Linked DNA regions of Streptosporangium sp. NBC_01755. Each later gene encodes a partner of the first gene's protein in a complex. Links are inferred from orthologs where the notes say so. Each region holds a gene or a part of one and is shown in the gene's direction. Other genes may lie near its edges. The genes, in order: secG and secY.

What was found.
Region 2: the proteins of secG (region 1) and secY are in contact, whole or in part, in a crystal structure (PDB 5AWW), measured with the Thermus thermophilus proteins. The link is inferred for Streptosporangium sp. NBC_01755 from one-to-one orthologs. Residues at the interface, in WP_223903268.1 of Thermus thermophilus: Tyr5, Ile9, Tyr12, Leu13, Ala16, Leu19, Val20, Val23, Leu24, Gln26, Glu27, Pro28, Gln30, Gly31, Ala32, Asp34, Leu35, Met36, Gly37, Gly38, Ser39, Ala40, Asp41, Leu42, Phe43, Ala45, Arg46, Val48, Tyr53, Thr56; in WP_096411648.1 of Thermus thermophilus: Leu14, Gln16, Arg17, Phe20, Ile34, Pro35, Pro37, Ile72, Arg108, Arg109, Asn112, Gln113, Arg116, Ile117, Ile120, Pro145, Gly146, Trp147, Phe152, Phe155, Val156, Val159, Thr160, Val162, Ala163, Gly164, Ala166, Leu167, Trp170, Glu173.

The regions. Positions count from the first base shown.
Region 1 is NZ_CP109131.1:6,825,903-6,832,059, forward strand. What follows is about bases 943-3,769. They hold secG (preprotein translocase subunit SecG), read left to right. Parts: upstream 943-2,154; coding sequence 2,155-2,385; downstream 2,386-3,769. Other genes in these bases: OG884_RS31530 (phosphoglycerate kinase), read left to right, coding at 943-1,229; tpiA (triose-phosphate isomerase), read left to right, coding at 1,237-2,022; OG884_RS31545 (RNA polymerase-binding protein RbpA), read left to right, coding at 2,463-2,810; OG884_RS31550 (neuraminidase-like domain-containing protein), read right to left, coding at 2,978-3,769. In the rest of the region: gap (type I glyceraldehyde-3-phosphate dehydrogenase), read left to right, coding at 1-42; more of OG884_RS31530, read left to right, coding at 42-942; more of OG884_RS31550, read right to left, coding at 3,770-6,157. UniProt on the Bacillus subtilis protein: Involved in protein export. Participates in an early event of protein translocation.
Region 2 is NZ_CP109131.1:4,466,883-4,473,183, forward strand. The notes cover bases 2,381-5,351. They hold secY (preprotein translocase subunit SecY), read left to right. Parts: upstream 2,381-3,191; coding sequence 3,192-4,511; downstream 4,512-5,351. Other genes in these bases: rpmD (50S ribosomal protein L30), read left to right, coding at 2,381-2,557; rplO (50S ribosomal protein L15), read left to right, coding at 2,560-3,015; OG884_RS21585 (adenylate kinase), read left to right, coding at 4,511-5,161; map (type I methionyl aminopeptidase), read left to right, coding at 5,285-5,351. Also shown: OG884_RS21545 (type Z 30S ribosomal protein S14), read left to right, coding at 1-186; rpsH (30S ribosomal protein S8), read left to right, coding at 333-731; rplF (50S ribosomal protein L6), read left to right, coding at 749-1,291; rplR (50S ribosomal protein L18), read left to right, coding at 1,294-1,677; rpsE (30S ribosomal protein S5), read left to right, coding at 1,739-2,371; more of rpmD, read left to right, coding at 2,375-2,380; more of map, read left to right, coding at 5,352-6,103; OG884_RS21595 (DUF1707 domain-containing protein), read left to right, coding at 6,154-6,301. UniProt on the Bacillus subtilis protein: The central subunit of the protein translocation channel SecYEG. Consists of two halves formed by TMs 1-5 and 6-10.

The DNA.
Region 1 (6,157 bases):
CGTCTCGTGGACCTCATCGAGCTGGTCGGCGCCGACCTCTGATGAAGGACATCTCCGAGTTCGACGTGGACGGTCGGCGCGTCCTGGTACGCGCCGACCTCAACGTCCCCCTGGCGGGGGACGTCATCACCGACGACGGCCGCATCCGCGCCTCGGTGCCGACGATCGAGGAACTCGCCCGCAGGGGCGCCCGCGTGATCGTCGTCGCGCACCTGGGGCGCCCCAAGGGCAAGCCGAACCCGGAATACTCCCTGGCCCCCGTCGCAAGGCGGCTGGGTGAGCTCCTGGGCGCGGATGTCGCCTTCGCGACCGACGTGGTCGGGAAGTCGGCCCAGGACGTCGTGGAGGCGCTTCAGGACGGCCAGGTGGCCCTGCTGGAGAACCTGCGCTTCGAGCCCGGCGAGGAGTCCAAGGACGACGCCGAGCGGGCCGAGTTCGCGGCCAGGCTGGCCGCCCTCGCCGACCTCTACGTGGGCGACGGCTTCGGCGCGGTGCACCGCAGGCACGCCAGCGTCTACGACGTGCCCGCTCTGCTGCCGCACGCCGCGGGCCGGCTGGTCCTGGCCGAGGTCGAGGTGCTCAGGAAACTGACCGAGACCACCGAGCGGCCGTACGTCGTGGTGCTGGGCGGCGCGAAGGTCTCCGACAAGCTCGGGGTCATCGGCAACCTGCTCACCAAGGTCGACAGGCTTCTCATCGGCGGCGGCATGGCCTACACCTTCCTGAAGGCCCAGGGGTACGAGGTGGGCGGGTCGCTGCTTCAGGAGGACCAGCTCGACCAGGTGCGGGGCTTCCTGAACGAGGCGGCCAAGCGCGGCGTGCAGCTCATCCTGCCGGTCGACGTGCTGGCGGCCACCGAGTTCGCCGAGGACGCCGAGTACGAGGTGGTCGACGCCACCGCGATCCCGGCCGACCGCCAGGGCCTCGACATCGGCCCGCGCACCCGCGAGCTGTTCGCGGGCAAGCTGGCCGACGCCGAGACCGTGTTCTGGAACGGCCCGATGGGCGTCTTCGAGTTCGAGGCGTTCTCCGGCGGAACCCGTGCGGTCGCCGAGGCGTTGATCGGTTCGAAGGCCTTCACGGTCGTCGGCGGGGGAGACTCGGCCGCCGCCGTGCGCAGGCTCGGCCTGCCCGAGGACGGGTTCTCGCACATCTCCACCGGTGGCGGGGCCAGCCTGGAATACCTGGAGGGCAAGACCCTCCCCGGACTCGTGGCGCTGGAGAGGTAGAAGTAAGATGAGCACAGCTCGCAAGCCGCTCATGGCCGGCAACTGGAAGATGAACCTCAACCACCTTGAGGCCATCGCCCACACCCAGAAGCTCGCCTTCGCGCTGGGTGACAAGGACTTCGACAGGGTCGACGTGGCCGTGCTGCCGCCCTTCACCGACCTGCGCAGTGTGCAGACCCTGGTGGACGGTGACAAGCTGCGGATCCTCTACGGTTCCCAGGACCTGTCGCAGCACGACGGCGGCGCCTACACCGGCGAGATCTCCGGGGCCATGCTCGCCAAGCTCGGTTGCACCTTCGCCACGATCGGGCACTCCGAGCGCCGCCAGTACCACCGCGAGGACGACGACGTCGTCAACGCCAAGGTGCAGGCGGCCTACCGGCACTCGCTCACCCCCATCCTGTGCGTGGGGGAGGGGCTGCCGGTGCGCCAGGCGGGCGGCCAGGTGGCCTTCAGCGTCGCGCAGCTCGAAGGGGCGCTTCGCAAGGTCACCACCGAGCAGGTCGCCTCCATCGTGCTCGCCTACGAGCCGGTATGGGCGATCGGCACCGGCGAGGTGGCCACCCCTGACGACGCGCAGGAGGTCTGCGGGGCGCTCCGGGAGCGACTCGCCGAGCTGTACGACGCCGAAGTGGCCGCTGGGGTCCGTATCCTTTACGGTGGGTCGGTCAAGTCTGACAACATCGCGGGCATCATGGCACAGCCCGATGTCGACGGTGCCCTGGTCGGTGGCGCGAGCCTCGACGCCGGGGAATTTGTCAAGATTTGCCGTCTTGGCGAATTGTCGAGTTGACTGGTCCATTCGGGGGGCGTGATTTGACAACACGTCATACCCTCTTAGAGCAGGTTTGAATCGTCACGCCTCTGGCGTACACAAGGGTCGTGCCCGGACGCGGGACACGCGCACATAGGGAACAGGTCAACGGTGACAATCGGAATCTCCATCGCCCTCATCCTGTCGAGCTTGCTGATGATGCTGCTCGTCCTGCTCCACAAGGGCAAGGGCGGCGGTCTCTCGGATCTGTTCGGTGGCGGTTTCTCGTCGTCGTTCGGAGGCTCCTCCGTGGTGGAGCGCAACCTTGACAGGCTCACCGTCATCACCGGTGTGGTCTGGTTCATCTGCATCATCGCGCTGGGCCTGCTCCTGAGGCCCTGACCTGGCTTCGACAGGCGTGACAGTGGTTCAGTCCCCGCATCCCCAAGCGGCGGGGCCATCGAGCGAGGAGTTCATCCGTGGGTAGTGGCAACGCGATCCGTGGCAGCCGTGTCGGTGCCGGCCCGATGGGGGAGGCGGAGCGTGGCGAGGCGGCCCCCCGCGTGCGGGTCCCTTTCTGGTGCGCGAACATGCATGAGACGCGCCCCAGTTTCGCCAGCGACGCGGCCGTTCCCGAGTTCTGGGACTGCCCCCGGTGTGGTCTCCCCGCAGGTCAGGACGAGGCCAACCCGCCCGCGCCGCCGCGTAACGAGCCTTACAAGACGCACCTCGCGTATGTGAAGGAGCGTCGCAGCGACAAGGACGGTGCGCAGATCCTGGCTGAGGCCCTGGAGCGGCTGCGCTCCTCCTCGCGCCCGATCTACTAGCCGCTCGGTCACAGCACGACCCCGGAAGGCCCCCGTGGAACTCATCCGCGGGGGCCTTCCGCATGCCCGGCGGCTCACCGAACGGTCGGTCTCGGAACACAGGCGCAGGTGACCGTCCGAGATCGTCGATCCGGACAGACCCGCTGTGGCGCCGGCGCGGGTGTCTGTCAGGCGGGCCACTCGGGGGTCCGCCCGCTGTAAGTGATGACGAGCAAGATATCTTTGACCTGTTCCTGCTGGAAGAGGGCGGTCACCGGTTCCTCGTTCGGAAGCGCAAGCTCCCATATGCCGGTGGGGGTTCGGCCGACCATGCCGGACCAGCTTCCGGCATTGCCGCGGCGAGTGCTGACGATCCCCTCGACCGACACGGCGCCACCGCCCACAGGTCCTGCCGCGTCGCTGTCGGTGAAGCGCAGATGGGTCACCGGTATCTCGTCGGTCACGCCGTCGGCACGGGCGAAGTACAGCGCGATCTGCTGGATCCTGAGCTCGTCGATGTTAGGTGGGAAGTCATCGCGCGCGGTGGCGAAACGCACGACCATCGGTGTGCTGCTCAGCTCGGGGTTGTTGAGGTCGTACCACTGATCGCTGAGTTCGTGGCGGAAGCTGAACGGGCGGTCGGCGCTGAACGTGCGGTTGATCGTCGACAGCACGCGCTGCCGATGGTCACTGCTGTCCAGGGCGGTGTATTCGATGGTGAGCAGGACATCCGCGATGGAGCGGTAGTCGAACCGGTTGGCCGCTCGCGGCATACGCAGTTCCCAGGTGGTCTCGACACCGATGCCCTCGAAGGGATTGCGTAGGGCGCTCTGTGCTTCCAGTTCGAAGAGCCCGGTGGCGTCGCGGGGGGAGGTCAGCGCGATGGAATCAGGGCCCTGCTGGAGGGTGACGGTCTGGAAGGCCGGGGGCCCGAGGACGACACGGGAGGAACGACTCGAGGTGAGGGTGGCGTGTATCCCGTCGACCGCGGGGACGAGCGCGATCACAGAGAGTCGCACGCGGTGGACGAGACACAGGTAGTGTCCGGGGAAATCCTGGTCGAACAGGGTGAGGGGAGTCGCGAAGAGCAGTACTCCCGTGTTGAGGAAGCGCTGGAACTCTGCGGGAGCCAGGCGGCTGAGTGAGATCGTCTTGGTGAGTTGGAGTTTGCGGACGGCGGTTTCGAGGGCGTACTGGTCCAGGCGGGTGATGTCGGCTGCCAGCCGGAGTGAACCGGTGATACCCCGCCGATCTGGACCGTCTCCCGGGCTCACTGCGGTGCCGGTGTCGTGCGAGGGCTCCCAATAGTCGGCCTGGATCACCGGTGGCGGGGTCTCCTGGCGTTCGAAGGCCAGTTGTTCGGCCGCGAGTTGAGCCGTGGCGGTGGCCTGTTGGAGGAAGTAGCGGTAAACGCCTTCCAGCGTTCGGCCGAGCCAGTCGTAGAACTCGACGTTGGTGAACTTGGTGGCGAGGAACTCGGCGGTGGCCTCGGCGTGCTCGGTGTGCAGCTCCGCGATTACGCGTTCCTGGCCGAGCACACGCACGTGGTCCTCGGCCAGACGGATCTGCTGTTCGCCGATGCGCACGTCCTGCATGGCAAGCGTGCGCTGGAACGCCCAATCCTGGGCTCGCCGTTCATAGCTGGCCAGCGTGGACAGGATGGAGGCGGTGGTGCTGCTGCTCGCGGCGAGTGAGGACAGGCCGCCGGCGACGGCCCCGGCGCTCCCCTGCGGGCTGTAAGCGATCGACACCCCGGACGGGAAGCCGGCGGATATGGATGCCGGTAGCGCCGCCGCGACGAAACTCGTGATCGACGAGGCGAGTTGTAGCGCGGCCGTGGTGTACAGCAGACCGAGACTTGCCTGCTCCAGGCCGGTGACCCCCTCCTCCAGCAGGCTGTCGAAGTGATCGGCCTGGAGCTGCGCACGCTGTTGCTGCAACTCGGCCAGCCGGACCCCGTCCTGTGCCTCCCCGACCCGCAGGTCCTGCAAGGTGACCCCGGCCCTGGCCATGGCGATGTCCTGCCGGGCCTTGAGCAGGTTGTACGCCTCGGCGTCACGCTTTTCGACAGCCGCCAGCAGCGCCGACTCGACCTGCTGGGCCTGTGCGACGAGCTGTTTGGCCCGCTCGACAAGGGTCGCGTAGCGGTACGGTGTCGGAGTCCGCGGGCGAACCGATGGAAGAACGAGCTGACCTCCCGCACCGATGGCGGGCAACCCGCCGACGGCATCCGTGGGAGCGGCGTAGGGCTCAAGCCTGCGCAGCGCGCCGGAGATGTTCCGGCAGTTACGCAGCTTGTAGAGATTCAGCTCGGCGTGCAGACGCAATGCCCGTAGGACCGGATTGGGTGGTACGCAGAACCGGAACGAAGGCGCGGGCACGAGCACAGATATCAGATATCGGCTGGAGATATCTCTCTTGACCTTGGCCAACGGGCTGCCGCGTAGGACTGTGCCGATGAGCCGCTCATACGTCGATGACGTCGCCACGGCGTCGTCCACCGGCACCGTCGTCAGCGGAGCCGCCAGCCAGGGCAGTTCCTCCTGTTCGAGCGCCGCCGCATCCTTGCCGGTGGCCTGCTCGACGGCCTGCCGGTAGGCACTCGCTGCGGCTTCCGCCGTGCGGCGTGCGGCCGGCTCAAGCTCCGGCACGGCCAGCAGGGCGAGCTGGAGCCGCGCGTGATCGACGGCCTTGCCGTCCAGCACCTGTCCCAGATCGAGGGCGGAGGGCATCGCGGCCTTCGCGGTGTTCACGGCGTCCATGGCGGCGGAGACGCGTTCCGCGAGCGTCCCCGCCCCCGACATGGCGGTGCGAACATCCGAGACCGCTCTGCGCAGGATCTTCATGTCACCGATGGAGGACAGTTCCCGGCGAATTGTGATCCACACGGTCTCCCACTCGGCTTCCCCGACCTCGATGTCGAGAGTGCCGACAAGCTCGTCGCATGCTCCTGGCGCCTGCCGGAGCTCCGGGGCGTCAAGCAATTCCAGCACTGTCATGTACAGGGTGCGGGCTCGGGGAATCGACTCGGAGGTGTCTCGGGTGAATTCCGCGTCCGCGAACTCCAGCAGGCAACGGATGATCGACAGCAACGTGAAGCGGGTGGCCGTGCCGGCTCGGACCCCGGCGATCGCGTGGGGGTCGAGCGGGTCCAGCAGCCAGTCGTCGGCTCGGCCGTAGACGGCCGACAGCGACTCCTCCCGAACGAGACCGGGATAGATCTTCCGCTGTCCGGAGGGCGCTGTGAAGTCGTACACCGTGCGGAACCAGTCGAGCGCCGAGACGTGCTGACCGTGTCGCTGCAGTTCCTGGGCAAGCAGGATCGGGATGTGATACCAGGCCTCCTGTAGGTATGTCAGGATCGAAGC
Region 2 (6,301 bases), 2.4 Mb from region 1 along the record:
ATGGCGAAGACGTCGCTCAAGGTCAAGGCTGCTCGCAAGGCCAAGTTCGAGGTCCGGGCGTACACTCGGTGCTCGCGCTGTGGTCGTCCCCGCGCCGTCTACCGGAAGTTCGGCCTGTGCCGCATCTGCTTCCGCGAGATGGCGCACCGGGGCGAGCTGCCCGGCATCACCAAGTCGAGCTGGTAGCCGTCCGCGCGGCCCCGTGATCATCGCGGGTCCGCGCGTGGCACCGGCCACACATAGAAGTTCGTATTCACCGGGCGCCGACTACAGGCGCCCATGACCGCACCGAAGGTCCCCAGTGGAAACCGTGGTGAGGAAGGCCACCGGCCATGACGATGACCGACCCGATCGCAGACATGTTGACGCGTCTGCGAAACGCGAACTCGGCGTACCACGACAGCGTGGCGATGCCGTACTCGAAGATCAAGGCGCACATCGCCGAGATCCTCCAGCAGGAGGGTTACATCCAGGCCTGGACCGTCGAAGACGCCAAGGTCGGAAAGAACCTCGTGGTGGAGCTGAAGTTCGGGCCGAGCCGTGAGCGGTCGCTCGCGGGCCTGCGACGGGTTTCCAAGCCCGGCCTGCGGGTCTATGCAAAGAAGGACAACCTGCCCCGAGTCCTGGGCGGACTGGGCGTCGCGATCATTTCGACGTCCGGCGGTCTCATGACGGACAAGCAGGCCGGCAAGCGTGGAGTGGGCGGGGAAGTCCTCGCCTTCGTTTGGTAGAGGGGAGAACGAACAGCATGTCAAGAATCGGACGGCTGCCCATCCCCGTACCGAACGGAGTGGACGTCGCCATCGACGGCCGGGACGTCACGGTCAAGGGCCCCAAGGGCACGCTTTCGCTTACGGTCGCGGAACCCATCGCGATCGCCAAGGGTGATGACGGAACTCTCTCCGTCAGCCGCCCCAACGACGAGAACAAGGTCCGTGCGCTGCACGGTCTGTCCCGCACCCTGGTCGCCAACATGGTGACCGGTGTGACCCAGGGGTACTCGAAGTCCCTGGAGATCGTGGGCGTCGGTTACCGCGTGCAGGCCAAGAGCCCGACTCAGCTTGAGTTCGCTCTCGGCTTCAGCCACCCGGTGATCGTCGACGCCCCCGAGGGTGTCACCTTCCGCGTCGAGAAGCCGACGCTGTTCCATGTGGACGGCATCGACAAGCAGAAGGTCGGCGAGATCGCCGCGAACATCCGCAAGCTGCGCAAGCCCGACCCGTACAAGGGCAAGGGCGTGCGCTACCAGGGTGAAGTTATCCGCCGCAAGGTCGGAAAGGCTGGTAAGTAGGCATGGCTGGCAAGACTGCGTTCGGCAAGCACACGGCCGCCCGCGCCGTCTCGCGGGCCCGCCGCCACGGCCGAGTCCGCAAGAAGGTGGTCGGCACGGCCATGCGTCCGCGCCTGGTCGTCAACCGCTCCACGAGGCACCTCTTCGTGCAGATCGTCGACGACGCCCAGGGCCACACGCTGGTGAGCGCCTCCACCATGGACGCCTCCCTGCGCTCGGCCGAGGGCGCCAAGACCGACAAGGCCAAGCAGGTCGGCGAGCTTCTCGCTCAGCGGGCCAAGGCAGCCGGGATCACCGCGGTCGTGTTCGACCGGGGTGGCAACCGCTACGCGGGCCGCATCGCGGCTCTCGCGGACAGCGCCCGCGAAGGTGGACTGGAGTTCTGATGACTCCTTTCACCAGAGCGCAACCGATGGCCCGTCTTACGAATGAGAAGAGGAACCACTAATGGCTGGAGCTCCGCGTCGCGGTGGCGCCGCCGGTGGCGAGCGGCGTGACGGTCGTCGTGACGACCGCCGCGGTGGCAACGCTGACAAGGGCGTCTCGTACATCGAGCGCGTTGTGAAGATCAACCGAGTGGCCAAGGTCGTGAAGGGTGGTCGTCGCTTCAGCTTCACCGCCCTCGTCATCGTCGGTGACGGCAACGGCATGGTCGGTGTCGGCTACGGCAAGGCCAAGGAAGTGCCCGCGGCGATCGCCAAGGGTGTCGAAGAGGCCAAGAAGCACTTCTTCAAGGTGCCCCGTATCCAGGGCACCATCCCGCACATCGTGCAGGGCGAAGAGGCCGCCGGCGTCGTCTTCCTGCGTCCGGCGTCGCCCGGTACCGGTGTCATCGCCGGTGGTCCGGTGCGCGCCGTGCTGGAGTGCGCGGGCATCCACGACGTGCTGTCCAAGTCGCTCGGCTCGGACAACCCGATCAACATCGTGCACGCCACCGTGGCCGCTCTGAAGGGCCTCAGCCGCCCCGAGGAGATCGCGGCCCGCCGTGGCCTGCCGCTCGAGGACGTCGCCCCCAAGGCGATGCTCAAGGCTCGCGCCGAGGGTCTCGCGGAGGCCGCGGCGGCGAAGGCGGTGAGCTAGCCCATGGCACGCCTGAAGATTACCCAGGTCCGCTCGAAGATCGGTGGCAAGCAGAAGCAGCGTGACTCGCTGCGCTCGCTCGGTCTTAAGCGAATCGGCGACGTCGTCGTCAAGGAGGACCGCCCGGAGATCCGCGGCATGGTCTCCGTGGTGACGCACCTCGTCACCGTGGAAGAGGTCGACTAGACATGGCAGAGAACACTCCGCTCCGCATCCACCACCTGCGTCCGGCCCCCGGCGCCAACAAGTCGAAGGTCCGCAAGGGCCGCGGCGAGGCGTCCAAGGGCAAGACCGCGGGTCGTGGCACCAAGGGCACGAGGGCCAGGAACAAGGTTCCGCTCGGCTTCGAGGGTGGTCAGGTTCCGCTGCAGCGGCGCCTGCCCAAGTTCAAGGGCTTCTCCAACGCCCTGTTCAAGACGACCTACCAGGTCGTCAACCTTGACAGGCTTGGCGAGCTGTTCCCCGAGGGTGGCGACGTCACCGTCGAGGCACTGATCGCCAAGGGTGCGGTTCGCAAGAACCAGCTCGTCAAGGTTCTGGGAACCGGTGACATCTCCGTGGCGTTGAACGTGGAGGCGCACGCCTTCTCCGCCAGTGCCAAGGAGAAGATCGCTGCTGCCGGGGGCTCCGTCTCCGAGCTGTAGGCGTCATCACGCGGCGCGGGGGCTCGTAATGGGCTCCCGCGCCCGTAGTGCGTTAGAGTTCGCTGGACAGTGGGCCTCGACTCATTTCCTTGGGCTCATTGACTGGATATGGCAAAGATGGAACACCCCCGCACCATCGCTGACCGACCTCGCCTTTCAGGCGCGCAGGAGGGACCGTGCTGACCGCATTTACCCGAGCGTTCCGTACGCCGGACCTGCGTAAGAAGTTGCTCTTCACCTTGGGCATCATCGCGCTGTTCCGACTTGGGTCGGTCCTGCCGACTCCGGGTGTGCATACCGAGAACATCAGCCGTTGTCTCACCCAGGCGCAGGCGGGGGACGCGGGCAACATCTACGGAATGGTGCAGCTGTTCAGCGGCGGCGCCCTCCTGAAACTTTCAGTGTTCGCCCTCGGCATCATGCCGTACATCACCGCGAGCATCATTCTCCAGCTGCTCGTCGTGGTCATTCCGCGCCTGGAGGCCCTCAAGAAGGAGGGGCAGGCCGGACAGACCAAGATCACACAGTACACGCGTTACCTGACTGTCGGGCTGGCCATCCTGCAGTCGACCGCCTTCGTGGCTCTGGCCCGCGGCGGTCAGCTGTTCCCGCAGTGCCGCGAGGAGATCCTCCTCGACAAGGACAACGTCTTCGCCATCGTCACGATGGTGCTGACCATGACCGCCGGTACCGCCGTCGTCATGTGGCTGGGCGAGCTCGTCACCGACCGGGGCATCGGCAACGGCATGTCCATCCTGATCTTCACGCAGGTCATCGCCGTCTTCCCGTCCGAGCTGATGAACATCGCCAGGCAGAAGGGCGGCTTCGTCTTCGCCGTGGTCGTCGTCGTCGGTATCGCGATGATCGCCCTGGTCGTGATGGTGGAGCAGGCCCAGCGCCGGATCCCGGTGCAGTACGCCAAGCGCATGGTCGGCCGTCGGATGTACGGCGGGACGTCGACCTACATCCCGCTGAAGGTCAACCAGGCCGGCATCATCCCGGTCATCTTCGCCTCCTCGCTGCTCTACCTTCCGCAGCTGATCACGACGCTCTTCACGAACAGCCAGGAAGAGCCGAACCAGATCATCCAGTGGATCTCGCAGGAGTTCGGCGGCGCAGGGACCACCCCGACGTACATGATCACCTTCTTCCTGCTTATTGTGTTCTTCACGTACTTCTACGTGTCGATTACCTTCAACCCCGTTGAAGTCGCCGACAACATGAAGAAGTACGGTGGTTTCATCCCGGGCATCCGCCCGGGGCGCCCGACGGCTGAGTACTTGAACTATGTGCTCACGCGACTCACCGCTCCTGGCGCGTTGTATCTGGGCCTGATCTCCATGGTGCCGATCGTCGCGCTGGCGCTCGTCGGTGCGAGTCAGAACTTCCCGTTCGGAGGGACGAGCATTCTGATCATGGTTGGTGTCGGCCTTGACACCGTGAAGCAGATCGAAAGCCAGCTACAGCAGCGCAACTATGAAGGCTTCCTGAAGTAGTGCGCCTCGTCCTGGTCGGGCCCCCCGGAGCGGGTAAGGGGACACAGGCCCAGTTCGTTGCGTCGAACCTGTCGATCCCGAAGATTTCGACAGGTGACATCTTCCGTGCCAATGTCTCGGGCGGTACGGAGCTCGGCAAGCTTGCCAAGGAATACATGGACCGCGGTGACCTCGTACCCGATGAGGTCACCATCGCGATGGTCCGCGACCGACTCGCTGAGAAAGACGCGCAGGATGGTTTCCTGCTCGACGGCTTCCCCAGGAACGTGCCTCAGGCCGAGATCCTGAAGAAGATCCTCGCCGAGTTCGGAGCGGGTCTGGACATCGTCCTGGAGCTCGTGGTCGACGACGAGGAGGTCGTCCGCAGGCTCGCCGGGCGCCGCACCTGTGGCCAGTGCGGTCGTATCTGGCACGTCGACTTCGATGACAAGAAGGACGACATCTGCGACGCCTGCCAGGGGCGGCTGTACCAGCGGGACGACGACAAGGAGGAGACCGTCAGGCACCGCCTGGAGGTCTACCAGGAGCAGACCGCGCCCCTGGTCTCCTTCTACGCGGACGAGGGCATCCTGGTCGGCGTCGATGCCACCGGTCCGGTGGAAGAGATCACTCAGCGCGCTATGGAGGCACTGAACCCTTTCATCGGCTAGCGAAGCGATATGTGCCTTGCACGCCATCCATGGGAAGCCATGGGTGGCGTGCTGTCATTTAGGGCAGAATCTGGGGAATTGAGCTTCCGGACCGCCCGTTGAACCACCCCAGGGGGTGCGCACGTGTTCAAGAAGAACAAACACGGAATCCAGATGAAGACGCCCGAGCAACTGGAGAAGATGCGGGCGGCGGGCCTGGTGGTCGGCCGTACCCTGCAGTTGCTGCGGGAGAGCGTCCAGCCGGGCATGACGCCCATGGACCTCGACGCGATCGCGGAGAAGGCCATCAGGGGTGAGGGGGCGATCCCCTCCTTCAAGGGCTACCAGGGCTTCCCGGCGACCATCTGCGCGTCGGTCAACCACGAGGTGGTCCACGGCATCCCGAACGACCGCCGCGCGCTGCGGGAGGGCGATGTCATCTCGATCGACTGCGGTGCCATCCTGGACGGCTGGCACGGCGACTCGGCCATCACGGTCCCGATCGGCGAGGTGGATCCCAAGCTGACCGAGCTGATGCGGGTCACCGAGGAGGCGATGTGGCGGGGCATCGCCGCGCTCACCGCGGGCCGCCACCTGTCCGATATCGGCCACGAGGTGGAGAAGTACGTCCGCTCCCAGGGGCGCTACGGCATCCCGCAGGAGTACGGCGGGCACGGCATCGGCACCGAGATGCACATGGACCCGTGGGTGGCCAATCACGGCAAACCGGGTCGTGGCCCGCGTTTCGAGCCGGGCATGTGCTTCGCCATCGAACCGATGGTCAACCTGGGGACGGACAGGACCAAGGTGCTGGCCGACGACTGGACCGTGGTCACGATCGACGGGAAGGCCTCGGCACACTTCGAACACAGCGTCGCCGTGACACATAATGGACCTTGGGTGTTGACCGCACTTGACGGGGGAAAAGAGCGGCTTGCCGACTTGTTGGGAGACGCGGGCTAGATCAGGCCCGCAGCTGAGCGGATGTGGTTGATATGGCGGCTGGTCCGGAGATGCGAGCTTCCGATGGGGACCGCGACAAGGTCGCCTCGGTCCTGCGGGAGCACTACGCGCAGGGGCGCCTGACCACCGAGGAGTTCGACGAGCGCCTCGAACAGCTCTACACCAGCAAGACCTACGGCGAACTCGCCGTCCTCACCT